Regions from separate parts of the Neobacillus sp. NPDC097160 genome, predicted to be linked through region 3. Evidence: riboswitches for the same ligand, from Rfam matches in the RefSeq annotation. Region 3 holds a riboswitch; each other region holds the start of a gene.

Region 1 (11,059 bases), on a different contig from region 3:
TCCATTAATCTGTGTAACAGACCGGCTATTGTCACCTGTTGGCCGCATTGCCGATTTTACACTGACAACAGAAGAAAATTCAGAATCGATGGCACATTCTATTACACCTGCCATCAGTTTACTAGATTTTATCATCGCAGGAATAACGGTGAAGGATCGTGAAAGAATCCAAGCTAGACAACAGAAGTTAGAATCACTCTACACCAATTACGGTGTTTATGTGGAATGATCGGAGGGACATCATGTGTCAACTTGATGATTATGTAAACGAGAAGGACAAAGAGATTCAACAGACATACGCTGACCTGCATCAGCTGGCCGAGCCTAGCTGGCAGGAACGAAAGACCTCTGCCTATATTCAGGAGGCCTTAACAAGAGCGGGTATCACATACAAAACCTTCAATGGTCATTTTGGCATTGTTGCTGACATTCCAGGTGAAAGTGATGAGGTAGTTGCCCTGCGTGCCGATATGGATGCCCTTGTGCAGGAAGTTAAGGGAGAGGTGCAGCCCAATCATTCATGTGGTCATGATGCCCACAGCACCATGGTATTACATACAGCATTGGCTTTTGCGGCATGCAGGCCTCGTCTAAAGAAATCGGTACGATTTATTTTTCAACCTGCGGAAGAAAAAGGGGAAGGCGCTCTAAAAATGGTAGAGGAAGGCGCCCTAGATCATTGCCGCTATTTATTTGGAGTTCACCTTCGTCCTTGGATGGAAGTACCAATGGGGAAAGCTTCCCCCGTCATCATTCATAGCTCTTGCGCAACCATATACGGGGTGATTAAGGGACAGCAAGCGCATGCCTCTCGTCCACAGGATGGCAACAATCCGATCGAAGCAGCCTCCTTCCTTATTCAAGCCTTGCAAAATATTCGTTTAAAGAGTCCTGATTCTTTTTCAATAAAGATGACGGGTTTAAAGTCAGGCGGTGACTCTTCAAACGTGATTCCCGAGAAGGCAGAATTTATTTTAGACTTGCGTGCAAGGACAAATGCAGCGATGGAAGAGTTGAAAGTCAAAACGGAGGATTTATTGGAGAAGGTTGGCCATTTGACGGGTACTGCGATAAGTGGAAATGTAACAGAATTTGTTCCTGCTGCAACAACGAACAAAGAAGCGACGAATCTAGCAGTAAAAGCCATTGCCGCTGTAATCGGTGAGGAAAATGTAGCAGATCCTTGTGTTTCACAAGGTGGAGAGGATTTTCATTTTTATACCCTTCAGAAACCGGATTTAAAAGGAACCATGATTGGATTGGGTTGTGACCTGCTGCCAGGTCTTCACCATCCGGAGATGCAGTTCAACAAAGAGGCGCTTCTTTATGGAACAAAAATTTTAGCAAATCTGCTATATCAAGCAGCTTCATTGGAAAACAAAAATGAAAAATAGAAGTGAAATAAAAATGAAAAAGTTAATGATTGGAGCAGGGTTGATCTAGCGGAACTGTTCAGTGATTCGAAAAGCGACCGGTTAAAAAGCTTCCTAAAAAGGGTCGTTTAATCAATTTTAAGGAAGGGCATGATTATTTTCTATGGAAACAATATCTATAAAAATGTTAACCAGCCCAGAGGACTTAACGCTAGTTAAAAACCTGGAGAGTCTTGTTTGGGCTGATGAAGACCCTGTACCAGTGAGCCATTCCATTGCTGTTGTGAAAAATGGCGGAATGGTCATTGGAGCATTTAGCGATGATCAATTAATAGGCTTTCAGTACAGTTTTCCAGGATTTGATGGCACCAATGTCTATCTTTGCTCCCATAGTATGGGGATTCACCCTGACTTTCGAAAAATGGGCATCGGGGAAAAATTAAAATTAAAACAGCGGGAAGAGGCCCTGAAAAAAGGGTACAATCTCATCGGGTGGACGTATGATCCTTTGGAAACCGTAAACGGATATTTGAATTTAAGCAAATTAGGAGGGGTTTGTACCCAGTACATTGAGAATTGTTACGGGGATATGCCGGACATTCTTAATGCAGGCATGCCATCCGATCGTTTCTTAGTTGAATGGCGTATTACAGAGGAACCAGTATCCGGCCATTTGGAAGTGAACGAGAATGGTGATGGTCCATTACTAATTAATGTAGCTATTGATGAACAGGGATTCCCAGTGCCGGAGTCTGTCCATCTTAATTATGGAAATGATGCAAATGTCTTATATGTACCTGTGCCGAGTCATATCCAGGCCATTAAAACCGACCGGATGTCGGCAGCATTAGAATGGAGATTAAAGACGCGGGAGGTTTTCAGCCATTACCTGAACAAAGGGTGGATGGTTACTGCATTACGGAAAAGCCAGAAACCTTACCTCTATTATTATATTTTACAAAAAAGGGATTGAGGGATAAGTAAGATGGAAATTCAGCGAATTGTGTTAAGACATATGAAAATGGACCTTTTGCATCCATTTACCACAGCTGTAGGAACAGAATATGATAAAGATTTTATTTTAGTAGAAGTGAAAACTAAGGATGGAATTTCCGGGTGGGCAGAATCGGTTGCAGCAATTGATGCTACCTATAAGGAGGAAACGGTCAAGACAAATTGGCATATGATGGAGGATTTCCTTATCCCGCTGCTTTTCAAAGAGCCAATTTCCCACCCGGATGAAGTGTTTGAACGGTTCCATCATGTTCGGGGAAACTATATGGCAAAGGCTGCCCTTGAGGGAGCCATTTGGGATGCTTATGCCAAACAGCAAGGAATAAGCCTGGCAAAGGCTTTAGGGGGAACAAGGGATAAAATCGAAGCCGGCATCAGTGTAGGAATTCAGGATTCCGTCGATGAACTGTTACATATGATTGACGGCTATTTAGAAACGGGATATAAGCGGATTAAGGTGAAAATTCAGCCTGGTTGGGATCTCCATATTTTAAGGGAGATTCGCATAAGATACCCTGATATCGCTTTAATGGCCGATGCCAATACGGCCTATACTCTTGAGGATATCGATACACTTAAGGCAATGGATGAATTTAATTTAACGATGATTGAGCAGCCTTTGGGGTTTGATGATATTGTGGACCACGCCCAGCTGCAAGCACAAATCAGAACGCCTATCTGTTTGGATGAAAGCATTCACAGTGTCGAAGATGTGAGAAAAGCCATTTACCTTGGCAGCTGTAAAGTCATCAACATCAAGATTGGCCGTGTCGGTGGATTATCGGAATCCAAAAGAATCCACGATTTATGTGAAGCGAACGGGATTCCCGTCTGGTGCGGAGGAATGCTTGAATCTGGTATCGGTAGGGCGCACAATATAGCCATTACAAGCCTGTCTAATTTTACGCTTCCGGGTGATACGGCTGCCTCATCACGTTACTGGAAGGAAGATATCATCGATCCTGAGGTAACGGTGGAAGACGGAATGATTACCGTACCAACACTGCCTGGAATCGGTTATGAACCAAACCGTGACCGAATTGACCGTTATACCCTTTACAGCCGAACCTTTCATGCGTAAACCCATAGTGCCTGACCCCCGACGCGTTAAAGCTTTACCGCATTGGAGGCCAGGCGCTATTATTCAATAGTTATGTTTAATTTTTTCATCCGGTACTGCAGGCTTTGCCGGCTTAATCCAAGTAAAATTGCTGACTTAGAAATATTGAAGTAATTCTTTCTTAATACACTCTCAATATAGGATTTTTCAAAAAGATCCATTTTCTCTTTTAGTGGGGCAGTATAAGTCCCCTGGTCTTTTAAAAATGTATCTATAGAAAAAACGGGCGTTACTCTGTCCTTTACATGCATTTTGCTTCGGTATTGAAAGGGTAAATGTGAGTACATAATGGTTGCTTCGTCGTCCATCATGATGTTCATGGCCGCCTCAATGATATGCTCGAGTTCGCGGACATTTCCGTGCCAATCATATTCCTCAAAAGATTGTTTTACTTCATCAGACAGCCCTTTTACCTCCATTTGAAACAGTTCATTATACTTACTAATAAAATACTTGACAAGTAATGGAATATCTTCCTTACGATCCCGTAGTGGAGGAATAAAAACTGTCACAACTCCAAGGCGGTAATATAAGTCTTTTCGCAGCCGGTTGTTTGTAATCGCATCGATTGGGTCCTCATTCATATTGGCTATTACCCGGACATCCACTGGCGTATCCTTAGTATCCCCGACACGGCGAATCGTTTTTTCCTGAAGAACACGCAGCAACTTTGCTTGCAGATTTAAATTTAACGAGTTAATTTCATCAAGTAACAAAGTGCCGCCATTTGCCTGTTCAAATAAACCAGGTTGATCAATCGCACCTGTAAAGGCGCCACGTTTCGTGCCGAAGAGAAGGCTTTCGATTAAATTATCAGGCAACGCCGCGCAATTTTGGGAAATATATGGACCGGAAAAACGATTGCTGCCATTATGAATACTTTGAGCAAACAGCTCTTTCCCTGTACCTGTCTCACCGACAATTAGCACATAAGAAGAGGTGCGTGTTGCCCTCTTGGCGTTTTCAATGACATCCGTTATCGCGGCACTCCCGCCAATAATGCTATCAAAAGTAAACCTCAATGCCCCATTGCGATTGATATTTCCTTTTATTAACCGTTCCAACTTTGTTACATCATGGGCAATTTCAACAGCGCCCTGAATTTGATCATTTTCAAAAATAGGAATCGTATTGTTGAGTGTCGTAATTTCTCGGCCTTTGTTATTGAAATACGTTTGCTTTACATTACTTGTTACTTTGCCTTCCTGAAGTGCTTTTACAAGCGTACTGGATTGGTCCTCCTTAAACATAAAGACGTCCAAGAGGTTTTTATTCATAACGTCCTGACTATCCATGGCCTCCATCTGCATCATTTTTTTATTATAAATAATTGTTTTTCCCGTTTCGTCTACCGCATGAACACCGACATCCACTTCGTCTAAAATTCGTTGATACATCTGGTTAACAAATTGCAAATAATCTGCCGTCTCTTTTGAATGTTCCACGCTGATTTCATGCCCCTTTTCAAATACTATATAAAACTATTTAAACATTAAAAACTTTTTAACGCAAAAAATATTTGCATGAATGTAAAAGTAAAAAATTCTGCGCAAAATTATTTTGCAGTAAGTGAAAAATACCTTGAAGAATAAGCTTTTTTATTTTGGCACGGTACTTGCATCTTAAATTAATGGAATTTAAAACAAGGGGGTTAATACGTGAAACCATATACACATGAACCATTTACTAATTTTGCAGATGAAAAAAATAAACATACATTTCAAGAAGCATTAAACTATGTTCAATCACAATTAGGTAAAGAATATCCAGTCGTTATTGGCGGGGAACCGATTACAACAGACAAAAAAATTACTTCTATTAATCCAGCGAACAAAGACGAAGTCATTGGCCGCGTTTCCATGGCAGACCAAGAGTTGGCTGAACAGGCAATGCAGGCTGCCTTAACTACCTTTGAATCTTGGAAAAAGTGGAAACCAGAACATCGTGCAAATATTATCTTCCGTGCTGCTGCAATCATGAGACGCAGGAAACATGAATTTTCTGCCTATCTTGTAAAAGAAGCTGGAAAGCCATGGAACGAAGCGGACGCCGATACAGCAGAAGCAATCGATTTTCTTGAGTATTATGGAAGACAAATGCTCCGTATTAAAGATGGTTTTCCAGTTAATAGCCGTGAAGGCGAATTTAATCAATTCCATTACATTCCACTAGGAGTCGGAATTATTATTTCACCGTTTAACTTCCCATTAGCGATTATGGCCGGAACAACTGTTGCCGCGATTGTTTCGGGAAACACGGTTCTGTTGAAACCTGCTAACTCGACACCTGTAGTGGCTGCAAAATTTGTAGAGCTTATGACAGAAGCGGGACTTCCGAAAGGTGTGCTTAATTTTGTGCCGGGAAGCGGTGCAGAAATTGGTGACTACCTTGTGGATCATCCGAAAACACGTTTCGTCTCCTTTACAGGTTCTCGCGATGTCGGCTGCCGCATTAATGAACGTGCAGCAAAGGTTCACCCAGGGCAAATTTGGATTAAGCGGGTTATTGCAGAAATGGGCGGTAAGGATACGGTTGTTGTCGACAGCGATGCCGATTTAGAGTTAGCTGCAAAAAGTATTGTTTATTCTGCTTTTGGTTTCTCCGGTCAAAAATGTTCTGCAGGCTCTCGCGCCGTTGTTCATCAAGATGTTTACGACGAAGTCATTGAAAGGGCGGTTGCCTTAACGAAGACACTCACACTTGGAAACCCGGAAGCTCTTGAAAACTATATGGGACCAGTTATTGATGACAAGGCATTTAAGAAAATCATGAATTATATCGAAGTTGGCAAACAAGAGGGCAGATTGATGACCGGCGGTGAAGGCGATGATTCGAAAGGTTACTTTATCCAGCCGACGATTTTCGCTGATCTTGATGAAAAATCACGCTTGATGCAGGAAGAAATTTTCGGACCGGTGGTGGCTATCTGTAAAGCACGTGACTTTGACCATATGATGGAAATTGCCAATAATACTGACTATGGTTTAACCGGTGCCCTTATTTCTAATAATCGTGAACATATTGAACGGGCTAGGGAAGAATTCCACGTTGGAAATCTGTATTTTAATCGTGTCTGTACCGGTGCCATTGTCGGCTATCAGCCATTTGGCGGCTTTAATATGTCTGGCACAGATTCAAAAGCCGGCGGTCCTGATTATTTGCTGCTTCATATGCAGGCAAAAACAACTTCTGAAACATTATAGGGATTTTTCCGAAAGGGGTCTTCTTCCTTGAAGTCCTTACTTTTGGGAAAAATAAAGAAGGGAGCTAACATAATGACTATGAAAACAGCAAAAACAACTGAAATCATTGAACAAACAGAAAAATTCGGTGCGAATAACTATCATCCGCTGCCAATCGTAATTGCTAAAGCAGAGGGTGTTTGGGTAGAAAGCCCGGAAGGTACCCGCTACATGGATATGCTTAGTGCCTATTCCGCTGTTAACCAAGGGCATCGTCATCCAAAAATTATTCAAGCCTTAAAAGATCAAGCGGATAAGGTGACACTTACTTCCCGTGCTTTCCATAACGACCAACTTGGTCCATGGTATGAAAAGATTTGTCAATTAACCAATAAAAACATGGCGCTCCCAATGAATACAGGGGCAGAAGCCGTTGAAACTGCCCTTAAAGCTGCCCGCCGCTGGGGTTATGATGTTAAGGGAATTGCCGATAATCAAGCAGAAATCATTGCTTGCACCGGTAACTTCCATGGCCGGACAATGGGGGCTGTTTCCTTATCGTCTGATCCAGAATATAAGCGCGGCTTTGGTCCGATGCTGCCGGGAATTAACTTAATTCCCTATGGCGATCTCGGGGCGTTAAAAGCAGCTATTACACCTAATACTGCAGCATTTTTAATCGAGCCAATCCAAGGCGAAGCGGGGATTATCATTCCATCGGCAGGATTTATTAAAGCCGCATTTGACTTATGTAATGAAAACAATGTCTTGTTTATTGCCGATGAAATTCAAGCAGGTCTGGGTCGTACGGGTAAAATGTTTGCGTATGAATGGGAAGGAATCAATCCTGACATGCTGATATTAGGAAAAGCACTTGGCGGTGGTGTATTCCCTATTTCTTGTGTCGTAGCGAATGCTGATATTTTAGGCGTATTTAACCCAGGATCACATGGTTCAACTTTTGGTGGAAATCCACTTGCCTGTGCTGTTTCGATTGCAGCACTTGAAGTGCTTGAAGATGAAAAACTAGCAGAACGCTCGCTTGAATTAGGAAACTACTTCCTTGAACAATTAAAATCAATCAATAATCCAATTATAAAAGAAGTTAGAGGCAGAGGCCTGTTTATTGGCGTTGAACTAACAGAGGAAGCAAGACCTTATTGTGAGCAGTTAAAGGATGAAGGACTGTTATGTAAAGAAACCCATGATACGGTGATTCGCTTTGCGCCGCCGCTTATAATTGCAAAGGAAGAAATTGATTGGGCTGTTGAAAAAATTAAACAGGTTTTGGCTTATAAATAAATAATCTTTGACAGTACCTGTTTTGCATGCTATTATTGCAAATAATTCAAAACATTTTTAAAAATTAAAAGCTCTTATGAAGAGAGGCGGAGGGACTGGCCCTATGAAGCCCAGCAACCATTTAACAAATTTGTTAAAAAGGTGCTAATTCCAGCAAGGCATATTGCTTTGGCAAATGAGAGGGATGACAAAGGATTCGCAAGTCTCTCTATGTACCATTAGAGAGACTTTTTGTTTTTCACGAGATAAATGGTTCCAAATCTGTTTTTAAAAACTTTATATCAAAAGCTTCAGGTGCTGTGTAAATGATTTACACGGCTTAAAAGGGAAGACCGGTGAAATACCGGCACGGTCCCGCCACTGTAATGGGGAGCGACTTATCGAACTGCCACTGTTTCATATTGAAATGGGAAGGGATAAGAAGCGATGAACCAAAGTCAGGAGACCTGCCTGTTGTATGCACTTATACTCTACGAGGATATAGGGGGGTGAGGAATACGTGTTGAGGAATCCAGAAGGTCTCAACTCTAGTTAACTATACGTATGAATCTCTCTTTTTATTTTGAAAAGAGAGATTTTTTTAGTTGAGGACCAAAACACAAAGGGGAGAAAAACCATTATGGAAAAAGTATTAAGTTCAAATTTAGGGTACCCAAGAATTGGTGAAAAACGCGAATGGAAACAAGTACTGGAACAGTTTTGGGCAGGTAAAGTAGGCAAAGAAGCCTTCTTAAAGCAAATGGAGGAGATTCGCCTGCAGCAGCTTGTGAAGCAGCAGGAGCAGGGAGTGGACTTGATCCCGGTTGGAGACTTTAGCTTATACGATCATGTGCTAGATACGGCCGTTATGTTCGGTTTAGTACCGAGACGATTTGAATACAGCGGCCGGAAGATACCACTTGAAACCTATTTTGATATTGCTCGAGGAACGAAAGATGCAGTTGCATCTGAAATGACCAAATGGTTTAATACAAACTACCATTATATAGTTCCAGAGCTTGCTGAAACAGCGCCTGCTCTTGTTGAAAACCGCCCGCTTCAATTTTACCAAGAGGCGAAACAAAAACTTGGTATTCATGGAAAACCTGTTATATTAGGACCGGTTACATTTGTAAAGCTATCAAAAGGCTATAACAAAAGTGAGTTTAAAGCAGTTGTCGAACAATTTGTCCCTCTTTATGCTGAAATTTTACGCGAACTAGAGGCAGAAGGCGTAGAATGGGTACAATTCGATGAACCGATTTTAGCTGCTAGTATTTTAAAAGAAGAGATTGCTATATTTAACGAAGTCTACCAGGCATTGCATGATGCAGCACCCAACGTAAAGGTGATCTTGCAAACTTATTTTGAAAGTATCGAGCATTACGAAGAGGTCATTTCACTTCCTGTTCAGGCAATTGGACTGGATTTTGTACATGATGAAGGTCAGAATCTTGCTGCCTTGAAAAAATACGGCTTTCCAAAAAATAAGGTCCTTGCAGCTGGAGTAATTGATGGTCGCAACATTTGGCGTACGAATCTTGAGGAGACATTTTCAATTCTTACAGAGATTACCGAGGTTGTTCCCAAAACAAGTCTAATTGTTCAGCCGTCATCAAGCTTATTGCATGTACCTGTGACAGTAAAAATCGAAGAAACGCTCGATGAGTTGCTAAGAGATACGTTATCATTTGCTGATGAAAAATTAGCGGAAACGGTGATACTTACAAAAGGCATAAACGATGGAAAAAAAGAGATCGAGAAGGAAATCGCAGAAAGTACCAGAGCGATTCAGACATTAAATCAATCATCGATTCGAAATAACACTCAAGTCCGTGAAGCTGCACTCAGCTTACAGAAGGATCAAGCAGAGCGGAGAGCCCCATTTACCGTCCGGCAGGGAATTCAAGAAAAAGCTTTTCAATTACCAGTTCTTCCTACGACAACGATAGGGAGCTTCCCGCAAACAAAAGAAGTCAGAAAACAGCGTTTAAAATGGCGGAAAGGCGAATTAACCGATAGTGATTATGGAGCCTTTATAAAGGCGGAAATAAAAAAGTGGATTGATATTCAAGAAGAACTCGGTCTGGATGTGTTGGTACATGGAGAATTTGAACGGACAGACATGGTTGAATATTTTGGTGAAAAATTAGCTGGATTTCAATTTACAAAATACGGCTGGGTTCAGTCATATGGTTCAAGATGTGTGAAGCCGCCGCTTATTTACGGTGATGTCGCATTCAAGAAACCTATGACAATTGAAGAAACTGTTTATGCCCAATCGTTAACAAGCAAACCAGTAAAAGGAATGCTGACAGGCCCGATTACGATTTTAAACTGGTCATTTGTCCGTAATGATATTTCACGTTATGCAGTGGCAAATCAAATTGCGCTTGCACTTCGAAAAGAAGTGGAAACACTTGAGGAAAATGGAATCCGTATGATTCAAGTGGATGAGCCTGCCATTCGAGAGGGACTGCCGTTAAAACGTGAAAAATGGGCCGCCTATCTTGAGGCTGCTGTTTATGCATTTAAACTGGCGACGTCCTCTGTTCAAAATGATACGCAAATTCATACCCATATGTGTTATTCAGACTTTAAACATATCATCAATGCAATCAAAGCGCTTGATGCAGATGTTATTTCGATTGAAACTTCAAGAAGCCATGGTGAACTCATTCATGCCTTTGAGGACCATACATATGATAAGGGTATTGGTCTTGGTGTATACGACATTCACAGCCCGCGTGTCCCGCAGCTTGAAGAGATGACCAGAAATATTCATCGTGCACTTCAAGTACTTGATCCAAAACTATTCTGGATTAATCCCGATTGCGGCTTGAAAACCCGAGGTATTGATGAAACGGTCGCGGCACTGCGAGTCATGGTGAAATCAGCAGAACAAACGAGAGAAGAACTCCTCGTGAAATAGGAATAATAATTAAGCATTTGAAATCTAAAAAAGGCCCAGTCCAGAAGTTTTGTTAATCGGACTAGGGCTTTTTTATTTTTTCTGTATCTGAACTATTTAATCATCTTCCGTAATAAAAGGGACAGGCTTCTTTTTAGAAAATATTTTTAAAAGATGC
Region 2 (11,059 bases), on a different contig from region 3:
ACATCTTGTGTAAATACAAGATCAGGTTCTATCTCTGATAATAATTCCATATCCACATAATATAAACTTTTTCCCATATTAGATGATTCTGTTACAAAAGTTTCAATTTCTGCACTTGAAAGGTTACGTCCCTCGAGATGAGTACGAACAACTTTTGGTTTATCCGATGGACATTCAAACGTGACTCCATTCAGATGTCTTTCTAGTCCCATTTCATAAATCATATTGGTAGCGGCGGGTAAAAACGAGCATACCTTCATTTAGACAACCTCCTCAAGTTAAAGTCTATTATTATTTCATTACCAAAAATTTTAATCTCCAATCAATTGTTCCTACAGCAATTGATTTCTTAACCACAAATACTTACCCATGAATCGATTAGTTATTTTGAGTAGATCTCAGGATAAATGGCTTTTGCAAATTCCTCCAGTCCTTCCGCCAAACGTGGTCCTGGACGATTGACGATTTCGGAATTCACATCATAAACGCGCTTTTCCTTTACCGCAGTTACATCCTTCCAAGCAGTACGGATGTATACTTGTTCCGCTGGATTGTCGATATAATATCCATAGGTGGTGATGATCACTTCGGGGTTAAGCGGGATCACTTTCTCTTCCGTTAATTGCAACCAGCCATCCATATCACCAGCTACATTTTTGGCATGGAGCATTTCAATCATCTCATTCATAAACGTACCTTTACCTGCTGTCCAGAGAGTAGGATCGATTTCTAGCCAGACTATAGGCTGCTCTTTTTCTTGGATATGACTAACTTTCGCTACAATCTCAGCAACCTTAGTCCTCATCTGATTGATTATAGCATCCGCTTTTTCTTTTGTTCCAGTTGCTTGCGCAATCAGCCTAATCGTATCATACACTTCGGCAAATGAATCGGAAGCAGGAATCACGGCAACCGTAATACCTGCATCACGCAGCTGGTCAATCCGGCCGCCAGCCGCTCCGATCATCGTGCTATCTGCAAGGACAAGATCAGGTTTTAAGGAGAGAATCTTCTCCACATTAAACTCTTGTCCTCCAACCCTCTCTTTCCCTTCTACCTCTTTTGGATAGGTATCATAATCACTGACACCGATAATTTCATCCCCTAATCCCAGTGCAAAAGCAATCTCTGTATTGCTGGGTAGCAGCGACACGATTCGCTCCGGTTTCTTATTTATCGTTATTTCAACGTCTGTTGCATCTTTAAAAGTGAAAGGATAAGAGGTTTCTTCTGGCAAATTGTCCTTTACTGAATCATTGGCAGATTGACCTTTCTCTTGAGAAGTAGCTGCCGCCTGTTTTGCGGTATTTGTACCTCCACACGCTGTTAGTAAACCCATTGCTAAAAATAGGGCAAATAGTAATGTATAAAACTTGTTGTTCTTCATCATGATTTCTCTTTTCTCCTATTTTTGTACTAATAACATCTCAACAAAAAAAGCTCATCAATTGTAGATGAGCTAAAGCGGCATAAAGATTGTAAAAATATAGAAATAGATCATTTCTGTTATATGCCGTTTAACTTCTCACCTCCCGAAGACGTAAAACGATGGAGTATAGGTAGGTCTACTGGCTTGTGCGTCATCTTACTTTGAACCCTTCCCAGAACAGTCGCTATTCACGTAGCTGTTCCAGTGGCATGCTCATTTCATCAACACTTACAGTTGCGGGGACAGCTCTGGATTTCACCAGATTCCCTATTAAGTCGAACATCGACACCATATATTCTTCCGAATATTCAATTTTTAAATTTATTTAATAATACCTCATTTTAATAGGAGTAACAAGCAGTTTAATCTATTATTTTACTTTTTTATGGTTTTTTTGGTAATTCCATTCAGAATAATAGAAATGGTCTAATCATATTATTTCTTAATTTTTTTTGATAAAAAGGGCTAGTAAAGTGGCGCATTTCATAGTTTTATCTGTACTCATGACATGATTATTCTCCATGATTGAATTACAAAAAATTCGAACTTCACTTTATGCTAATAGTTATTGACACTAAAGATAAACCATTTCTTAACAGTTAAAATACAATCGTTTTATTATGATGAACAATAATCCTGTCTTCCAGATGCCATTTAACAGCCCGCGCTAATACGCTTCGTTCAATAGAACGACCCATTTTTTTAAGTGTATCGACATCAGAACGGTGATCGACTCGAGCAATGTCCTGTTCAATAATTGGCCCCTCATCCAGATCATTTGTTACAAAATGTGCAGTCGCCCCGATTAATTTCACCCCACGCTCATAAGCGCGTTCATACGGTCTTGCGCCAATAAAGGCAGGTAAGAAGGAATGATGGATGTTGATAATCTTTTTAGGATTAGCTGCAACAAATTTCGGTGTTAGAATTTGCATGTATCGAGCTAAGACAATCACATCAATATCGAATTCTTCAAGAAGATGTAGTTGTTTTTCTTCCACTTGGTCACGAATCTCTTTATTTGCCGGAATATAATAGAAAGGGATATTTAAGCCTTCCACCACATCCCTTGCCGCTTCATGATTACTGATGACTAAAGCAATGTCTGTCATTAAATCGCCGCTTTGCCATTCCCATAAAAGTTCTAACAGACAATGCATTTCCTTCGATAGAAATATCGCGGTTTTTTTCACTTTGTAAACAGGAGTTAACCGCCATTCCATAGAAAACTTCGATGCGATTTCTGTAAATTGTTCTGCCATTTCGTTTTCTTTCTCTTTTAAAAAAGGGCATTCAAACTCAATCCGAATAAAAAATACCCCGCCCTCCGGATTGATGGAATACTGACTGGACTCAATGATATTAGCATCAAAGGAAAATAAAAATTGGGAAATTGCTGAAACAATGCCTGGCTGGTCTGGGCAGCTGACTAATAAACGCCCACGATTTTGATTTCGCATTTTAAATTGTTCAATTTGATCTTTTATAGAGGAGTTCATTTTTTTAAATCCCTTTCCATTAATTAATGAAACCCATTATACATTAGACCAGCCTAGTTTGTTAAGAATTTTCACAAAATTAATAAATTGTAAACTGCGTGAAGAGTCTGTAAATATCAGATAAGGAATATGTCAGAAAATTATTGATACGATTACGTTGTGTTAAGATATGGAAAATCAGCTCTTTTTTCCATTGAATGCTTGTATGATATTACTGTATCAAAATTTCAAGCGATCAAGGAGGAAGACTAATGAAAGATTTTAAGAAATGGTTATTTGCTTTGATGTCTGCAATGATGGTGCTTGGAGCCGCAACTGCATGCTCTAACGCTAGTACTGATCCGAAAGATACAAATACAGAACAAACGGATGATGGTACTCAAACTGATACAGAAGATGGTTCTGAAACGAAAGATAATTCTAGTGAGTCTGGTCAATAAAAATAATTTCGAGAATGAATTTTAAAAAAACCATGATAGTGTTTAACGGGTTTCGTTAATTTTCACAAACATTAACAATGCAAAATTAAAGGACTATCAAAATGTTTGTTTGATAGTCCTTTTTTATTGATTTGGTGCTATTTTTTCAACAATTAATAAGGCCATCCAAGAAGGAAGACCCACACATTTATTTAGTGAAACTATTTTTAATGTCCATTAAATACTTTACAATGACAGCAATACCGCCAACGTAATAAAAAATGACTAGAGTCCAGTTAGTAGGATCCATTGGAGCCATAGCTGCTAGAATGTTCAATGGAAGAACGTAGTATAAAATATCCTTTAAATAATCTAATACAAAAGCTGTATCGAAAGATCCCTTCCCAAATGATTTAAATAGAGAGATAAGAAGATTAATGCTCATTAGTCCAAAAACAGCCCACATTGTATAAAGCATCCAGCCTGAAAGAGTTAAGTTCATTATGATCACCTCCTTTCTACATACTATTCTAGAAACAGTGGACAGGTGAGAATAAAGTAACATCAAAATTAAAAAAATTCTCAAGGCGTGTCATGTACTCTCAGATATGGTCTCCTGCGACTTTTTTCTCCTACTCCAAATAAAACAACTGGAGGAACAATGAGGTTGTAAATTATTTGAACGAACAACAAAAAAATTACATTAACGCCTGCTGGTGAAATTTTATACGGGATGGTAAAAAAGTAATTATCTCTAATAAACGAGACTGAAAACGAGCTTCAAGAGCAAAAGAGAATGATTCAAGGGGACTTAAAGGTGGGTTCTAGTTTAACAATTTTCGAATATATTCTTTCTAGTTCTCCTACCTTAGGCAAAATGCTTAATAAGCCATCCAATTAATCGGATGGCTTATTCTTATCAAATATCCTACCATTGACCACTATTGAATGGCACATGCATCAGCCAATAATTCAACCAGATGCAAAACTTCGGTGTCATTTGCTAAATTACTTCGTTCTACACCCAATCTCATTTGTAAAAGGCAGCCAGGGTTGGAGGATACGATTACCTTTGCTTTTGTATTAGAAACATTTTTCATTTTATGATCTACTATTTCCATAGATTCATCAAAATGGAGGAGATTGTAGATGCCGCCTGATCCGCAGCAATCACTGCTACGTTCCATCTCAACATAAGTAATGCCGGGGATTGAACGAAGAATCTCTCTAGGTTCCTTGCTAACACCTTGAACATTACGTAAATGACATGAATCTTGGTAAGTAACAATTTTATTAATCTCTTTTTTAAAAGGCAATGGACCAAGCTCACCGAGAACTTCCGAGATATCCCGGGACCTCTTAACAAAGGACCTCGCTCTCTCTAGCATTTCTGAATCATCCTTGAATAACTGATCATATTCACGAAGCATCGCACCGCAGCCGCCTGCATTATTAATAACATAAACTGCACCAGTTGACTCGAATGCCTCAATATTAGCACGGGCTAATTCTCTAGCCTCACCCATCAACCCCTGATGTGCGTGTAACGCACCGCAGCAATTTTGCTGTTTTGGTATAACTACCTCGCATCCAACATGTTGAAGCAATTCGATCGTCAACCGATTCATTCTCGACATAACCGCATCCATAATACATCCAGGAAAAAAAGCGACCGACATTTTTTTCCTGCGTTTAGCTGGATATATCTTCCCAAATTTATATCTCTTAAAGGGTGATTCAATTTGCGGGAGCGTTTTTTCAAATTGTCCCATCGACTCAGATAGTTTATTTATTACTCCAATTTTCTGAACTAGCTTATTTACCCCCGTTTTTTGATAAAACCAAAGCGCATTCCCTACCAGCCTGAGTCGCTTTTTATGAGGGAATAGATGAAGAAGGACCGCATTTTGGAACGTGTTACCCCTCTTACCTTCTGCAAGCCGTTCATCTACGCGCTGGGTTGCCATCACCTCTTTGGCTGATTCATATATTTTTCCATAAGGAACATTTACCGGGCAGGCCACTTCACAGGAACGGCAGCCAAGGCATAAATCAATCGACGATGCTAAATCCGTCCGCACATCAATTTTCCCCTCGGCTGCGACCTTAACAAGATTGATTCTACCTCTGGGCGAATGGGATTCTTTCCCCATCGTTTGAAAGGTCGGGCAAACAGGTAGACAATAACCGCATTGAATACACATATTTGCGGCTTCATACGTTTGATTATGTAACATGGAGGCATACTTTTTATCTTCTGTATGACAAAGGAGTTTTTCCATCTAAATTAATACCACCTTTGTTTGGTTAGGCTCCGGAAAAATTTTCCCTGGATTCAGGATATGGTTCGGATCCCATGCCTCTTTAATAAGTTTCATAAAGTGGATCCCTTCTTTCCCCAATTCCATCTCCATATATGGGGCCTTTAACAAGCCAATTCCATGTTCTCCTGATAATGTTCCGCCCAGTTCAACCGCCGCTTCAAAAATCTCACTGATTGCTGCTTCGGCCCTCTTCATTTCCTCGATATTACGTTTATCCGTAATGATATTCGGATGAAGGTTCCCATCACCGGCATGGCCGAAGACAACGAGATTAAGCTGAAATTTTTCACGAATGGCATGGAGCCGCTCAATCATGTTCGGGATTTGACTTCGTGGCACGGTCGCATCCTCAGAAATTTTCGTCGGACCCATTTTAGCAATCGCCGGAGAAACCATTTTTCTCGCATGCCAAATTTTATCGCGTTCCGTTTCATCTTGAGCAACGAGTATGTCCGACGCATGTTGCTTCCTGCAAATCTCGGCACATTTATTGATTTCATCTTCAATTGCCGCTTTATGCCCATCCACTTCAATGATCACAATGGCTTCGGCATCAACAGGGAGGCCACTCTTCGTGTAATTCTCCACTGCCTGGATGCAGGCATTATCCATTAATTCCATCGCACTCGGTAAAATGCCGGAGGATAAAATGTTGGTGATCGCATGCCCTGAATCAATTAATCTGTGAAAAGACGCTAACAATGTTTTTCTGGCCTGTGGCTTAGGAATGAGTCGCAAAATGGCTTCGGTCACAATGCCCAACGTACCTTCAGAGCCAACAATTAATCTTGTTAAGTCATATCCAGTGACATTTTTCACCGTTTTTCCGCCAGTTCGGATTATTTCTCCTGTAGGTGTAACGACTTCTAATCCAATCACATATTCCTTGGTCGTTCCATATTTCAACCCTTTTGGCCCGCTGGAATTCTCAAGCAGGTTGCCCCCAATGGTTGAAACATGGGAACTACTGGGATCCGGTGGATAAAATAAGCCACATTCCTCCGCTTGTTTGTGAATGTCACCTGTGATGACACTTGGCGACACAATAGCAAGTAAATTTTCCTGATCAATGATTAGTTTCTTTGGAAATTGCGACATATCCAGAACAATCCCGCCCTCAACTGGAAGCGGCCCCCCGCTTAAGGAAGTCGCGGCGCCTCTTGGATAGATGGGGATTCTGTGTTCGTTTGCCAGTTTTAAAATCGAGGAAATCTCTTCTTTGTTTTGGGGCTGGACGACAAGGTCGGGTAAATATTCCCCAAAGGAGGCGTCAAAGCTATATGAATACCGATCAGCTAATTGCGTCAAAATGCGCCGCTCGGGAATGATGGATTGAATAGACTGAATGATGGCTTTAACATCCATTTTTATCACTCCAAGTGATTTTTTGAAAAAACTGGGGGTTGTGCATGTATCACTCTACGTCGGGCATTATTATGGTGGTTCATAACGACCATATTAGACTGGAAATCCCCGAGACGGTCGTTATGGCGGGGTTCATAACGACCACAATAGACAGAAAATCCCCGAGACAGGCGTTATGACGGGGTTCATAACGACTATAATAGACTGGAAATCCCCGAGACGGGCGTTATGACGGGGTTCATAACGACCACAAAGCCTTAATATCTCAAATAACGGTCGTTATGAATACCTTAATAGACATGTTCACCAAAATTAGGCCTTTATCGTACTCAAACTCCAGGCAGGTCCCAGCTCAACACGCTGTCCAATCCCTTCCTTAAGGGCTTTTTCGTAAAAATACTTTGCAACGACAATATCGGCTGCGGCAAAACCAACAGACTTAAAAACAGTAATCTCGCTCTCGTCTTCCCTTCCCGCTGCCCGGTTGCCGATAATTTCACCTAATTCAGCATGAATCCGGTCCTCGCTAAATTTCCCTTCTTGTATCGGAATTAGTAAATCTCCTGCCTCTTTGGCTGTGGCATCCCTTGATTCAACCACTACTTTCTGAGCCTGAGAAATCACACATGTTGGCAGCTCACGCATCGATGGTTGATAGGAGCCGATAGCATTGATATGCACACCCGGAGCTACCTCTCCCGTAAAAACTGGAGTGTCTGAACTTGTGGAAGTGACAATGATATCGGCACCATCGATCGCTTCGTCTGGGTTATCAAACACAGAAGCCGTAACTGGAAAAAGTCTTTCAATATGAGCGGCAAACTCCAAAGCCTTCTGTTTACTGCGATTATTTAGTTTCACCCTCTCAATATCCCTTACCGCCAAAATTGCCTGCAATTGTCCCAGAGCCTGTTCCCCGGTTCCAATCATACTGAGAGTCTTTGAATCCGGTCGTGCCAAATACTTTGTGGCCGCACCTGATAATGCCCCGGTTCTCATCACCGTTAAATAGGAAGCTTCCAATAATGCCAACGGCTCGCCAGTTTCAATATCCATAAATAAAACAACCCCATTAATGACCTTTTTGCCTATTTTTCGATTATTTGGAAAGGTACTGACGTATTTCATTCCCAGACAACCAACTTCCTCGGCACTGGCCGGCATAAAAATGGCATTCCCACCAGATTTACTTACGGGGAGAATTGTTCGTAAGGGAGTGTTCGTTCGTGCTGCCGAATACTCCTCTAACCCTACGGCAACCGCATCGATTACCTCAGACATATTTAACAAGTTTTGCTGGTCACTACTACTAAGTATTAACATTGGGTCCTCCTATTTTAACGAATTTTTTTAACGAATTGGGATGAAATTTGCGCTCAACTCAAGCTGGGAAATTAGCCGCTCCTGAAACTTCCACTTTTCTTGTGCTTCTTCTATTTCAACCGGCTCAAAACAGATACGATCACCGGGTTTTCGCTGCGCCAAATAGGGGATATCGACTCCAATTACTACGCCTAATTTTGTGTACCCTCCGGAGGTTCCGCAATCAGCCATATGTACAATCGGCTGGCCGCTTCCCGGAACTTGAATCGTTCCGATTGTAATAAAATCAGAAATAATGTCTGCCCCCTTGATATGCTCCAATTGCGCGCCTTGTAACCTATACCCCATTCGATCAGAATCGTTTGTCACCATGTAAGGGGAATGAATAAACGTTTCTATAGACTGTTCAGTGAACTCCTGATGATGCGGCCCTAAGATGAATTGAATCGGACGTTCTCTTTCAAAATCAGGAAGATCAGTGGGCCGGATTCTTCTCCCGTGCAATTGGGAAAACTGAAACCGCGATGTTCCAATCGGGATTTCATCCCCCGCTTTAAGTGGTCTTCCATCTATCCCGCCATATTCCCCGCGAACATACGTAGACCGGCTGCCCATCACCATCGGGACCTGGACTCCACCGGCAAATGCAATATAAGATCGGGCTCCATATTGACAGCCTACAAAATGTAACTCATCACCTTTTTGGACTTTTAGTGCCTTCCACATTTGAATGGGCTGGCCATTTAGTAAAGGGGTAAGATCTGCCCCAGTTATCGCGATCACGCCGCTCGCATTAAATTGCAGCCGCGGCCCCACCAAGGTCAATTCCAGGGCAGCCTCATTCAGATCATTTCCGACGAGGATATTTGCAAGCCGAAACGAGACAGAATCCATTACACCACTGACGGATACACCGAAAATCCTGTAATGACGTCTCCCTAAGTCCTGAACAGTGGTGAGTAATCCCGGTTTTATAACTGTAACGAATTCCATTCCTGGTCCCACTTTCTTTGCCTTTTTTCGTCCCAGTTTTCAGCCTCGCTTGCCTTTATTGGGACATACTTCACATAGTCTCCGGCCTGGAGCAGGCATGGAGGATCAATGTTTGGATTGAATATATCCATCGGCGTCCATCCCATCAGGTGCCATCCAGAAGGAGCTGTCATCGTAAAAATTCCGCATAAGTTATTCACGATCTGAATCGTACCCTTTGGAACTTTTATTCTGGGATTCGACCTCCTTGGAAGTGACAGTCTCTTGTCAATGTCACCGCAATACGGATAGCCCGCAATAAATCCCAGCATATAGACAAAATAAGATTTCGATAGCAACAGCTGAATCACTTCATCAGTTGTCAAATCTGCCTTTTTAGCAACAATATCTAAATCGGCTCCATATTCATTTCCAAAAACAACTGGAAGGCTAATCGTTTTACTTTCCTGATCCATCTGTGTAGACTTGAAATCTTCTAACCCTTCTAAAAATGCTTTTAATTGAATAAATCCCACCACCTTGGGGTCATAGCAGACGGTAAGATTGTTAAATGCGGGTAAAAGCTGAATAATCCCGGGAATCTTGTTTGCCTGAATTAAATGAGCAAACATTTGCACCTGTTTGCTTACCTCAATGGAGATTTCATTTTTAAATTGAACTACGATCGCCTGATCACCCATGGGAAAATATAAAGGAGAGGAATTTGCCGTACCTATCATGAGTTCGCTGTCACCAACCTTTCTTGAGTATGGCGCATGAGATGAGATTACCTGGCGTTTGTATCGAGTTTACTTGCGATTGAGCCAAGTTTACTTGCGCATGTGCCTGGTTTACTTGCGCATGAGCCAATTTTACTGTCGCAAACCACATTTTCTGTCGCATGAGCCAGGTTTACTGTCGATTAAACCACATTACCTGTCACAAACACTCCTAACCAACCATTTTTCACTTACTAATGCCACGTGCCAACAGGTGCAACAGTTACTCCCGCTTCATCTAACCTTGTTTTCACCCGCCGGACAATTTCCAATGCCCCTGCTGTGTCCCCATGGACACAGACACTATCTGCTTTCATCGGTATATATTCCCCGTCAAGTGTTTTGGCTTTCCCCTCGATCACCATTCTGACGATATTGTCTGCTGCTACATCAGGGTCTTTGATGACTGCACCAGGAAATTTCCTCGAAACAAGAGTCCCTTCTTTTGTATAAGCACGGTCAGCGAACACCTCAAAAACGACCGATACCCCTTTTTCAACAGCTGCTTTATGGACTTCTGTCCCTTCGATCACAAACAATTTCGCCTCCGGGAGGACAAGGGATACCGCCTCCACGACGGCCTCAGCAACATTTCGGTTTACATAGGACATGTTCCCCATGCTTCCGTGTGACTTTACATGCTGGATGTCGACCTTATGCTTCCGGCAAAATGCCTCTAACGCACCGATTTGATAGATAATATAGTTAACTAAATCTCTTTTGCTGATATCCATATCCCTCCGGCCAAAGCCGTGAAGATCCGGATACCCCATATGAACCCCGACACCTACACCAAATTCTTTTGCCATGGCTACCGTTTGATCCATCACATTTGGATCGCCGGCATGGAAGCCACAGGCAATGTTAGCGGAGGTGATCAGTTTAATGACCTCTTCATCCATACCTAATTTATAGGCCCCGAAACTTTCACCCATATCGCAATTCAAAT
Region 3 (11,059 bases):
TTTGCATCTCCCGAATATTACCGGGCCATCGATAGTCTAGGAGCTTATGCAGCGCCTCTTCTGATAATCGTTTTGGAGGAAGCTTCATCGCCTTTGAGAATTCCCGCACGTAATGTTCGATTAAAATCGGCAAATCTTCCTTCCGCTCCCGAAGCGGCGGAATAAAAATCGGAATCACACTGATGCGATAATACAAATCTTCGCGAAACTTCTCTTCCTTTACGAGACTTTCCAAGTTTTGATGCGTTGCCGTAATGATCCGCACATCGATGTCAATACTTTTATTCGAACCAATTCGTTCAATGGTTTTTTCTTGAATAACGCGAAGGATTTTCGCTTGTAAATAAAGGGGCATATCCCCGATTTCATCTAAAAAAATCGTTCCCTTGTTGGCTATTTCAAAGCGCCCGGGTTTATCCTTTTCCGCACCAGTAAAGGCACCCTTTTCATAGCCAAACAACTCACTTTCAAGCAAATCCTTCGGAATCGCCGCACAATTGATCGTGACAAACGGTTTCTCCTTCCGTTCACTTTCACTATGGATCGATTGCGCAAACAATTCCTTCCCTGTTCCGCTTTCCCCCCGCAGCATGATGGTGGCATCTCCCTTGGCCACCCGCTTCGCTGCATGGATTGCTTGCTGGAGTGGTTCACTAATACCCTTTATTTCCGCAAACGTATGCAACTTTCGATGTTTCGTCTCACTCTTAGGTGTTTTTAACTTTTTGACAATAATAAGGTAAGATTCAATCTCCCTCTCATATGTAATTGGTTGAACCGTAGCTAAAATATCGCCCTCTCGATGATCGTGAAGCCTCAGCTGCATTTCTACTTTTCGTGTTGCCCCTTGAATCCTTTCCCAACTGGAGGGTGTAAGCAGCTGTGAAATCCTCTCTCCAAGTAAGATCGTTCTTCTTTTTCCTGCCATTGAAGCAAGCAGGTCATTGATTTCCTGAATCACCCCGGTTGAGCTAACAAGACACAATGGCTGGGTAAGGGTTGAAAATACTCTTTTTACTTTCATTCTTGCGAGATTATAGTCTTTATTTACTTGCTCTTTTTCAGCACTCTCCTCTGCCCACTTGCAGCCGAGGTCAGCCAGTTTTTCCAAATAATCAAGCTTGCTTGCAAACTCCTCTTCCATGTTATTTTTTGGAGATAACAGCAAAACTGCCTCCACTTTTAATCTGATTTTTATCGGAAAGTACAGTGTTGGAGTAGAACCTCGGTCTATAGGCACTGATTTCATGCCCGTTTGAAAAATCTCTCTTATCTGCTGCTGATCCACATCCGGCGCTTCAAGCAGTTCCTTTCTTGCTTTGATTTCGACCATTCCCGGGGTATCATTGAATACTTCATGATTTAAATAGGATTCATATTTTTTAGTGAAGGACATTGTCTTCCCTCCTTTTGGATTGTATAGTTAATAAATTATAAACACTGGCAAATTGATAATGCAAAGTGGAAGCAGAGAACGTTTTTTTGCATCCCCATTTTGAATCCCCTATAATTGCAAAAAAAATTTTTTTAATGAAGGTGGCTTACATGAAACAATACACAAATATTTTTCTTGGAACTGCTTTTTCAAGCAATTCACCAAAAGATGTACAAATTTTAAAGGACTATCTTTTCTGTATTAATGCAGAAGGCATGATTGAAAAAGTCGTTGCCCCGGAAGATGCCGACTACCAACCTTTATTGGATGCCTATAGTGGTGATGAAACCTTTCATCGGTTAGCTGAAGGCCAGTACTTCTTGCCTGGTTTCATCGATTTGCATGTGCATGCACCGCAATGGGCGCAAGCTGGAACGGCATTAGACATCCCGCTCTATGATTGGTTAAACACGTATACCTTCCCAATTGAGTCTAAATTTGCGGATGTAGCTTTTGCGAAAAATGTCTACCAAGATGTCGTAAGCACCCTGCTCGCAAACGGAACAACGACGGCGCTTTATTTTGCCACGGTTCATAAGGAAGCCAGTTTAGTGCTTGCCGAGATTTGTGCCGGAAAAGGGCAGCGCGGATTAGTGGGGAAAGTGGTGATGGATAACCCTGAACAAACGCCCGACTATTATCGCGACGCTGATGCACAAACGGCCATAGCGGATACCGAGGAATTTATTTTAGCAGTCAAAGAATTAGCTAAGCGGACGAAACAGGGCGTTTACCCAGTTGTGACTCCGCGCTTTATTCCCAGCTGTACCGACGAGGCGTTAAAAGGTTTAGGAGAATTAGCGGCAAAGTATGATACATATGTGCAATCACACTGCAGCGAAAGTGATTGGGAGCATGGGTACGTCCGGGAGCGTTTTCGGAAAAATGATGCGTTTGCCTTACATGATTTTGGTCTATTACGTGAAAAGTCGGTCATGGCGCATTGCAATTTCTTAGGTGATCAGGATGCGGACTTATTTACGGAAACGGGTACTGCTGTATGCCATTGTCCGATTTCCAATGCTTATTTTGCTAATAGTGTTATTCCCATTGCCCGTCTGCTTGCTAAAGGTGTAGAGATTGGGTTAGGGTCTGACATTTCCGGCGGTTTTTCACCGAGTTTGTTTGACAACGTGAGGCAAGCGGTGATGTCATCGAGGATGTTGGAGGATGGTGTGAATACTGCCCTTCCTGCTGGAGATCGCGGTGTGCCAAATTCCCGCATCACTATTAATGAAGCGTTCTATCTCGCTACTGCCGGCGGTGGCGAAAGTGTCAGCCTGCCAATCGGACGTTTAGTCCAAAACTATGCTTGGGATGTTCAAATCATTGATACGACGTTCGAAACGGCCAAATTGCCTCTCTATGATGCAAATGAGGATTTACATGATATTTTTCAAAAAATCATGTACTTGGCGCGGCCGGAAAACATTTGTGAAGTCTGGGTGCAAGGCGAAAAAGTTCATTCACGGTAATTGTTATTTGAAGGCTGTCTCCGGGCAGCCTCTTTTTTGTTTTGAAGATAGCTAGTTTTAGGTTTCGCAAATAAAGCGGGGGTTTCGCAAATAAACTCGGTCGTTTCGCAAATAAATCGGGGAGTTTCGCAAATAAACTCGTTAGTTTCGCAAATAAATTTCTTGTAAGAAGACAGAAATTGCGAATTCCGGTAAAAATAACGTTTCTAGTGGATGATTTAGTGCTATCAAACCGGCCCTGGCATTGATTCGCTGATATAATTGAATATTCGCTGATAAATCGGTCGGATTCGCTGATATATTTGATTATTCGCTGATAAATCGGTCGAATTCGCTGATATAGTTTATTTCCTAAACACCGTACCTACTTAGAAGTGCCTTTTTCACTGAATTGGAGCCCTTTTCGGCTCTCTGAATCTATTTTCGGGTTCCTATAGCCTCGATTGGAACCCTTTTTGATCCTCTAAATCTAATTCCGGGTTCCAATAGTCTTGATTGGAACCCGCAATAACATATTAACCGCCAATAGACTAATCCTATAGTTTAACAGATTATTTATTTCCCCAATAGTAGGAATATTTATCTGAATTAAATAAAAATTCAGATACTATTTAGCGTTGTTTCTGTTCTTAGGACAATGCTACAGTAAAGCTGCATACGCTTTCAGGTATCATTGTTTAATCATCTAAGATTGATTTTTATACTCAATTATCTAAAAAGGAGGATTCAAAAAATGAGAAAAAAGGGTTTCGCAGTTACCTTGTTCATTGTTCTTTCCCTTGTGGCTGTTACTGTAGTCGGTGCAAAAGCATTATACGAAACAAAACCTGTCCCCACGAAGGATAGACATTCAATTTCGGAAATTGTCCATCCTAATGCCAAATGGGAAAAAGTCACTACTGGCAGCGGCTTCATCGAGGGGATTAATTTTGATCGAAATGGCCAAATATGGATGGTCAGTCCGGCTACCGGGGAAATCATGAAGGTCGAAAACGATCAGGTTAAAATCGTTGATAAAAATACCAATAAACTTCCCGTTGGCGCAATGTTTCATAAAGATGGACGCCTCTTTATCACGGATGTTACAGGCGAACTTTATGCATACAACACCACTACAGGAGAACGCACCTTGATTGTAAATTCCTACAACGGTAAGCCGTTAAACGGCCTGAATGACCTGGTATTCGATGAATCCGGCGGACTTTATTTTACCGAGCCGATGGGGTCTAGCGCAACAAAGCCAATCGGGCGTGTCTTCTATCTGCCGCCGGGAAGTTCCGAGCCCCAGCTTTTTCAAGAAAATATTGCCTACCCAAATGGGATCGCCATCTCGGGAGACGGGCAGCGTGTCTATATCTCTGATTTTGCCACAAATCGAATTATCTCTGTTCCATCTAAAAATGCCAAAGATTCACGTGAAGTAGCGTTTGTTTTCGGGCAATTTGAGGGTGGAATCGGCCCAGATGGACTTGCAGTTGATAGCGAAGGCAATCTATATCTTGCCCATTTTCAAGCGGGAGAAATTGCCGTTCTTGATGCCAGCGGATTTAAATATGGCACTATCCGCTTACCTGAAGATGCAGGTACCTTTACCACTAACCTGGCTTTTCATGATGGCTACCTATATGTAACCGAGTCATCTAAAAACGTGGTTTGGCGTATTAAGGTGAAAAAGGAAGGATTGCAGCCTTTCGGATTACAGTAGATCATCATATGATCCTCTATAAATCTCTCGGTTTTTCTTGGGCTGTCATTAGGACAGCCTCTTTTTTGATTTATATTTAGCCATGGTAATGTAGTACGTACCAAAAAGGATGCCTTTCGAATGTGTTTCCAGTACCGGACATGTAATAATGAATCTTCTATACCAACCTGGGGGCGAAAGCGTCTCTTAAAAAAAGAAAAACCACAGTACAACGTGGTTTTTTTACCTCATTCTTCGACCGCATCGGGGTGTGACCAGCGCGGAAATCGAATCATAAAAGTAGTCCCCTGTCCGACATGGCTTTCTACCGATATCGTCCCTTTCATTGCTTGAATAAGTTGAAACGAGATTGTTAGACCCACACCTGTTCCTTTTTCCTTTGTCGTATAAAAAGGCGTCCCTAATTTGGCAAGCTGGTCTTTTGTCATTCCCTTGCCGCTATCAATGATGTTAATCATGATTTCGTCATCCTTCTCCATCGCCTGAACATGGAGATCGCCACCAGTCCTCATCGCTTCAATGCCATTTTTCATAATATTGACTAAAACCTGCTTCATTTCACTTTTATTACCTTTCATATAAAGGGAATCTTGAATATTCATGTGAATGGAAATGTTTTGGATATTTGAATAAGAGGTCATGAGTGCGACTGTCTTTTTAACCTCGTCCGAAACATTGACAATTGTCAAACCTTCCGTATTCGGTTTTGCCAAGGAAAGATAATCATTAATAATCGATTGCGCATGGTCAAGTTCTGCTAAAGCAATCTCAATATAATGCCTCTGGGCACTTTTTAAATTATCGTCATCATCCATTAACTGTAAAAAGCCGCGAACAGATGTTAACGGATTTCTGACTTCATGGGCAACTGAAGCGGCAAGCTGACTAATCACATTAAGACGTTCATCCTTTTGCAATTTTTCACGCATTTCCATTTGCTGATTGACATTTTCCATGACAAATACAACCATCACTAAGCAAATCCAAGTGATGAAATAAAACACCACCATAAAAGGAATTTGCTCTATTTGATTTTTTGTAAATAGCGTGAGGATCACGATAATCGTGTTAACCCAAAACACAAAACTAACAAACATCAGCTTATTTTTCTTTTTAAATGATTCATATTGATTGCGCATTAAAATGAAAACTGCACAAGTGAGTGAGTAATTGACTAGAACGACATAAAAGCCATCCCCGCCAATGATAAACCGGTACCCTAACAGAACCACCGCTGTGAATAAACCTGGAATAGTCCCGCCATACACAAAGGCGATAATAAAGGGCACAATTCTAAAATCATACACATACTCCTCGGAAAATTTTACAGGAAATGACATCGTTAGAATGAGGATGAGAATTAAAATAATGGTCAGTTTTGAAAAGGGCTTTCTACGCTCGAATTCCTTTTCATTAAAAAATAAATGGTAAACAAAAATAGGTAAGAGGACAATCACTACTTGATATAAACCCACTTCAACACCAATATTCATTGAAAATCTCCTTACCTTCATAATCAAGACAAAAACTATTTATTTTTTACCAAAACCATTACAGAGGGAACATTACAGGTAATTTATACTATTATTATATTAATTTTTATGAATCGTGTAAATTTTTTTAAAAAGGGCGCAATGGCCTAGATTTTGTTTCCCTTTCCGAAAATACTTGAAATACGAAACTATTTATACTATGATTGATTTTAGTTTCTTAACTACATATTGTTATGTTTTTAGAAAATACAACTATATATTGTATTTACCTTAGGTAAAGATGCCGCTAGCGGCTTAATAGGGAATCCGGTGTGAATCCGGAGCTGCCCCCGCAACTGTAATTGCTGACGAAATGAGCAAACCACTGTATGAGAAAGTTTATGAAAATAGACGCTGATATGGGAAGGGCTCAGGAGTAGAATGAAGCATAAGTCAGGAGACCTGTCTTTCTTAAGTAGTTTCACTTCTTCGGGGATTGAGAAGATGAACGGTGGCAGCAAAAGGCAGGAAATCTACTTTTTCCTTTTGTGTAGTGATCCGTTTCATCCACTCGGAGATCCCGAGCGGATTTTTTGTCGTTTCGGGGGTTGATTGTGACACAAAACACTATTGTTTTTCCAGGAGGAATGAAACCATGACTACAAAAATAAAAGATGAATTTCATCTGCTAGTAACTTCTATCAAACAAGCGGCGGAGAAATATCAGTTGGATACAACGATGCTGGAAAAGCAAATCAGAGAATTGGCTGCAACAGGGGCAGCGGCCAACCGGCAAGCGCTGCTCTATGCCGTCAATCAGATTGCGATGGATCAGCCCGATTGGACCTTTGTCGCCGCCCGATTATATTTGAATGAATTATATCAGGAAGCGGCAAAGAACCGGGGATATGACCGCCAAGCAACGTACGGTGATTTTTTCCAGCTAATCAACCAATTAACGGAAATCGGCATTTATTCGAACAATCTACTAAACAGCTATTCGAAAAACGAAATCGATGAATTAGCTAAAGAGATCGACCCGGAGCGAGATACCCTTTTTACATACATCGGGTTATTTTTACTGGCAGACCGCTATCTGGCGCAAGATCATGAGCGAAATGTATATGAACTGCCGCAAGAGCGCTTTATGATCATCGCGATGACGATCATGCAGAATGAGCATCCCTCGAAACGCCTACAGCTTGTGAAAGAAGCCTATTGGGCATTAAGTCATCTCTACATGACCGTTGCGACACCGACATTAGCGAATGCTGGAAAAAGCTTTGGCCAGCTCTCCTCGTGTTTTATTGATACCGTTGACGATTCCCTCGACGGCATTTATTTAAATAATTGGGATATCGCCAGGTTGAGTAAAGATGGCGGCGGTATTGGACTCTATTATGGAAAAGTCCGCGCCCTTGGCTCCGATATTAAAAAATTCAAAGGGAACTCTTCGGGGATTGTGCCGTGGATTAAGCTCGTCAATGGTACTGCCGTCAGCGTCGACCAGTTAGGGCAGCGGCAAGGCGCCATTGCCGTGTACTTAGATGTGTTCCATAAAGATATCATGAACGGCTTTCTCGTTTTGAAAACAAATAATGGCGATGAACGCCGCAAAGCCCATGATATTTTTACCGGGGTGGCTATACCCGATCTTTTTATGAAAAAACTTCAAGAAACAGACGAGAAAGGAAGAAGTATCGGTGAGTGGCATACCTTTTGCCCCCATCAAGTGAAGCAATATATGGGCTGGAGAGATGAAAACGGGACCCCACTTGGACTCGAGGATTTTTATGATGAAACCGACAGGCACTTTTTTTCTGAAAAATACGAGGAAGCCGCGGCCCATCCGTTGCTGCCGCGGAAATCGTACCGGGCGATGGATATCATGGCGCGGATTATGGTGTCCCAGTTGGAAACGGGGACCCCGTATATGTTCTATCGGGATGAAGTGAACCGGCAAAATCCCAATAAGCATCTTATTGGAGCGGGGCGCACCTCGATTTATTGCAGCAACTTATGCACGGAAATCGCGCAAAATATGTCAGCGACAACGATTGTCAACGAATACCAGGATGAAGATGGGAACATCGTCATCGTTCGGAAGCCCGGTGATTTCGTGGTTTGTAACTTGTCTTCTATTAATCTCGCAAAAGCGGTGCCGGCTGGGGTGCTAGAGCGATTGATTTGCATTCAAGTAAGAATGTTGGATAACGTGATTGACTTAAATACCATTTCGGTTGGACAGGCTCAGATTACCAATCAAAAATTCAGGGCCATTGGACTTGGAACGTTCGGCTGGCACCATCTGCTTGCCCTTAGAAGCATTCACTGGGAGTCAGGGGCCGCAGTCGAATTGGCCGATCACCTGTATGAGGACATTGCTTACTATACGATTCGGACTTCCAAGGAGCTGGCCATCGAAAAAGGGACGTATCGGGAGTTTCAAGGATCTGAGTGGCAAACAGGGGCGTATTTTTCGCGAAAAAATTATCGTTCTAATCGGTGGCTCGATTTAGCAACGGAGATTGCGGAAAATGGAATCCGTAACGGCTGGCTAATGGCCGTTGCACCAAACTCCTCAACGGCGAAAATCGGCGGCTCCACAGATGGGATTGATCCGATCTATTCGGTTGAGTATGCCGAGGAGAAGAAAAATTTTAAATTCAAGGTAACTGCCCCGGACTTGAATCATCGAACATATACCTATTACCGCCGGGCAAGACATGAACTAGATCAAGTATGGAGCATTAAACAAAACGCAGCCCGCCAGCGTCACATCGACCAAGGGATTAGCTTCAACCTGTATGTTCGTCATGATATCAAAGCCAAGGATTTACTTAACCTGCATATGGAAGCGTGGCAGCATGGGCTAAAAACGACGTACTACGTCAGAAGTACATCGCAGGCAGAAATAGCCGAATGTGAGGCATGTCAAAGTTAGCATTGGTTTTGTTTTTTAATAAATTTAGCAAAATACGCAGGAGGTTTCTATTAATGGATATTCATGCTCCCTTATCAAAAATAAAATTGCTAAACCCGGAGTTTCCTAATAAATCAACAGGGATCATTAACGGCGAGTCATCCGGCCTGCTGAACTGGAATGATATCGCCTACCCGCAAATGTACGATTTGTATCAAACTTTATTAGGAAACTTTTGGAAGGCGCAAGAAATTAATATGCAGGATGATATTAAACAATGGGACCTGCTCAGCGCGACGGAGAAAGATGTTTTTTTACGGATCAATACCCAGCTTGCCTCGCTTGATAGCCTGCAAACACCGACGATGACGCAAGTGATGGATTATGTGACGGATTCCAGCTTTAAGGCGATTTTTGCTGTCATTGCTCAGCAGGAAGCGGTTCATAATGAATCCTATTCATATATTCTGAGCTCACTTGTTCCTTTGAGCGAACAGAATGCCCGGTTCAATCAAGCGAAAAGTGACCCAATCGTACAGGAGCGAAACCATCTGATTTTGCAGGCATATGAAAGCTTTCGCCAGAACCCCACACCACAGCATTTATTCCAATTAGCGGTGAACTCGATTAATCTCGAGGGGATCTATTTTTATGCAGGATTCGCTTTCTTCTATCATCTTGCCGGTCAGCAAAAAATGCTTAAGACAAGCACAATGATCAGCTATATCCAACGGGATGAAATGCAGCACGCCTACTTCATCTCCCAGTTTATCCGGATTCTGTTAACAGAACATCCTGAATTGAATCATCGGGAAAATATCGACTATGTCTATCGGGCGATTGGAAAAGCTGTCGAGTTGGAAAAGAAGTGGGCTCATTTCATTTTGCGGGATATAAACGGAATTGATTTGGACGAGTACGATGGATATACAGAGTATCTTGCAAATAAACGCTTGCGCCAGCTTGGTTTAGCGAATCTATATGAAGAGCGAACCAATCCAATGCCCTGGATTCATGTGTTCAGCGATGAAATGATGAACGGGACCAAATCGGATTTCTTTGAACAAAAGTCGCGAACCTATGCGAAGGTGTCGCAATCGAATAGTTTTGATGAACTATGAATATTGCCATCGTGTATACCTCTAAAACAGGGCATACGGAAGAACTAGTCCATTGCATAAGGGATTTATTTTTTGAGAATGAAATAAAGGTACATCTATTTCGGGTTGAACAGTTTCCTTTGCGGGATTTATCGGCATTTGATGGGGTCATCATTGGAACTTATACATGGGGAGATGGAGATATTCCGGGTGAAATGCTCGCGCTATATCACGCTTTTGAAGCGGCGGATGTCAAGCATGTTGTGACAGGTGTAATCGGCACAGGCGATAGCTTTTATCCCCACTTTTGCGGCGCAGTTGATGCCTTTCGCGACATGCTCTATGTTCACAGTCGTTTGGAGGTCACACTGAAGGTCGAGGTTGCGCTGCAAGCAACAGATTTTGCTCGCTGCCGGAAATTCGTGGGGGTATTTTGGAATAAACTTGATAATGGTGTCAGGCACCATTTGGAATTAATTTGAAACTGGTACCTGACACCAAAATTCAGTGGTAAGGATCTAACAAAAGTTCGTTTTAGGAGGAAAGTGTGAATGAATGGATTCATTAAGGGGGCATTGGATTCATTTCTGGTAAAAATCCCGAATGAAATGCATCCATTGAGAGGTATTGGATTCATTTCTGGCAAATTTTCCAGAGAAATGAATTCATCAAGCTAATGAAGACCAAAACCCTACTCCAAAGCCCGCAAAATGGTCTTCATAAAGCCAATGAAGACCAAAACCCTGCTCCAAAGCTAGCAAAATGGTCTTCATCAAGCCAATGAAGACCAAAACCCTGCTCCAAAGCCTGCAAAATAGTCTTCATCAAGCCGTTAAAGACGTTTAAGTCGTAATCCGCACATATTGGAGCTCATCCCTGATAGGATATCCTCACTCAAAGTTTTTCAACAAGGAACCTTGATTAACATGTCCTTCAAGACCCGCACCGG

What was found. A riboswitch is a leader RNA that binds a small molecule or an ion and turns the genes downstream of it on or off. The one in region 3 is predicted to bind cobalamin.
Region 1: it holds a riboswitch for cobalamin, as region 3 does, so the genes downstream of both, metE (5-methyltetrahydropteroyltriglutamate--homocysteine S-methyltransferase) here and ACIQXV_RS01235 (ribonucleoside-diphosphate reductase subunit alpha) in region 3, are expected to answer to the same signal.
Region 2: it holds a riboswitch for cobalamin, as region 3 does, so the genes downstream of both, ACIQXV_RS11965 (ABC transporter substrate-binding protein) here and ACIQXV_RS01235 (ribonucleoside-diphosphate reductase subunit alpha) in region 3, are expected to answer to the same signal.

What each region holds. Positions count from the first base shown of each region.
Region 1 covers NZ_JBIWDU010000019.1:84,453-95,511, reverse strand. The annotation lists gene ACIQXV_RS23765 (MurR/RpiR family transcriptional regulator) at 1-229, shown strand, start outside; gene ACIQXV_RS23760 (amidohydrolase) at 243-1,394, shown strand; gene ACIQXV_RS23755 (GNAT family N-acetyltransferase) at 1,537-2,346, shown strand; gene menC (o-succinylbenzoate synthase) at 2,359-3,468, shown strand; gene ACIQXV_RS23745 (sigma-54 interaction domain-containing protein) at 3,528-4,904, opposite strand; gene pruA (L-glutamate gamma-semialdehyde dehydrogenase) at 5,166-6,710, shown strand; gene ACIQXV_RS23735 (ornithine--oxo-acid transaminase) at 6,783-7,991, shown strand; SAM riboswitch class I at 8,063-8,173, shown strand; cobalamin riboswitch at 8,267-8,459, shown strand; gene metE (5-methyltetrahydropteroyltriglutamate--homocysteine S-methyltransferase) at 8,611-10,902, shown strand.
Region 2 covers NZ_JBIWDU010000007.1:136,350-147,408, forward strand. The annotation lists gene ACIQXV_RS11960 (ABC transporter substrate-binding protein) at 1-260, opposite strand, end outside; gene ACIQXV_RS11965 (ABC transporter substrate-binding protein) at 383-1,387, opposite strand; cobalamin riboswitch at 1,542-1,738, opposite strand; gene purU (formyltetrahydrofolate deformylase) at 2,029-2,928, opposite strand; gene ACIQXV_RS11975 (hypothetical protein) at 3,180-3,368, shown strand; gene ACIQXV_RS11980 (hypothetical protein) at 3,556-3,849, opposite strand; gene ACIQXV_RS11985 ((Fe-S)-binding protein) at 4,289-5,629, opposite strand; gene ACIQXV_RS11990 (FAD-binding oxidoreductase) at 5,630-7,036, opposite strand; gene ACIQXV_RS11995 (ornithine cyclodeaminase family protein) at 7,349-8,359, opposite strand; gene ACIQXV_RS12000 (5-oxoprolinase subunit C family protein) at 8,387-9,352, opposite strand; gene pxpB (5-oxoprolinase subunit PxpB) at 9,331-10,071, opposite strand; gene ACIQXV_RS12010 (LamB/YcsF family protein) at 10,305-11,059, opposite strand, start outside.
Region 3 covers NZ_JBIWDU010000001.1:285,824-296,882, reverse strand. The annotation lists gene ACIQXV_RS01255 (sigma-54 interaction domain-containing protein) at 1-1,396, opposite strand, end outside; gene guaD (guanine deaminase) at 1,546-2,910, shown strand; gene ACIQXV_RS01245 (SMP-30/gluconolactonase/LRE family protein) at 3,644-4,615, shown strand; gene ACIQXV_RS01240 (ATP-binding protein) at 4,843-6,108, opposite strand; cobalamin riboswitch at 6,370-6,570, shown strand; gene ACIQXV_RS01235 (ribonucleoside-diphosphate reductase subunit alpha) at 6,743-9,031, shown strand; gene ACIQXV_RS01230 (ribonucleotide-diphosphate reductase subunit beta) at 9,085-10,131, shown strand; gene ACIQXV_RS01225 (flavodoxin domain-containing protein) at 10,128-10,592, shown strand.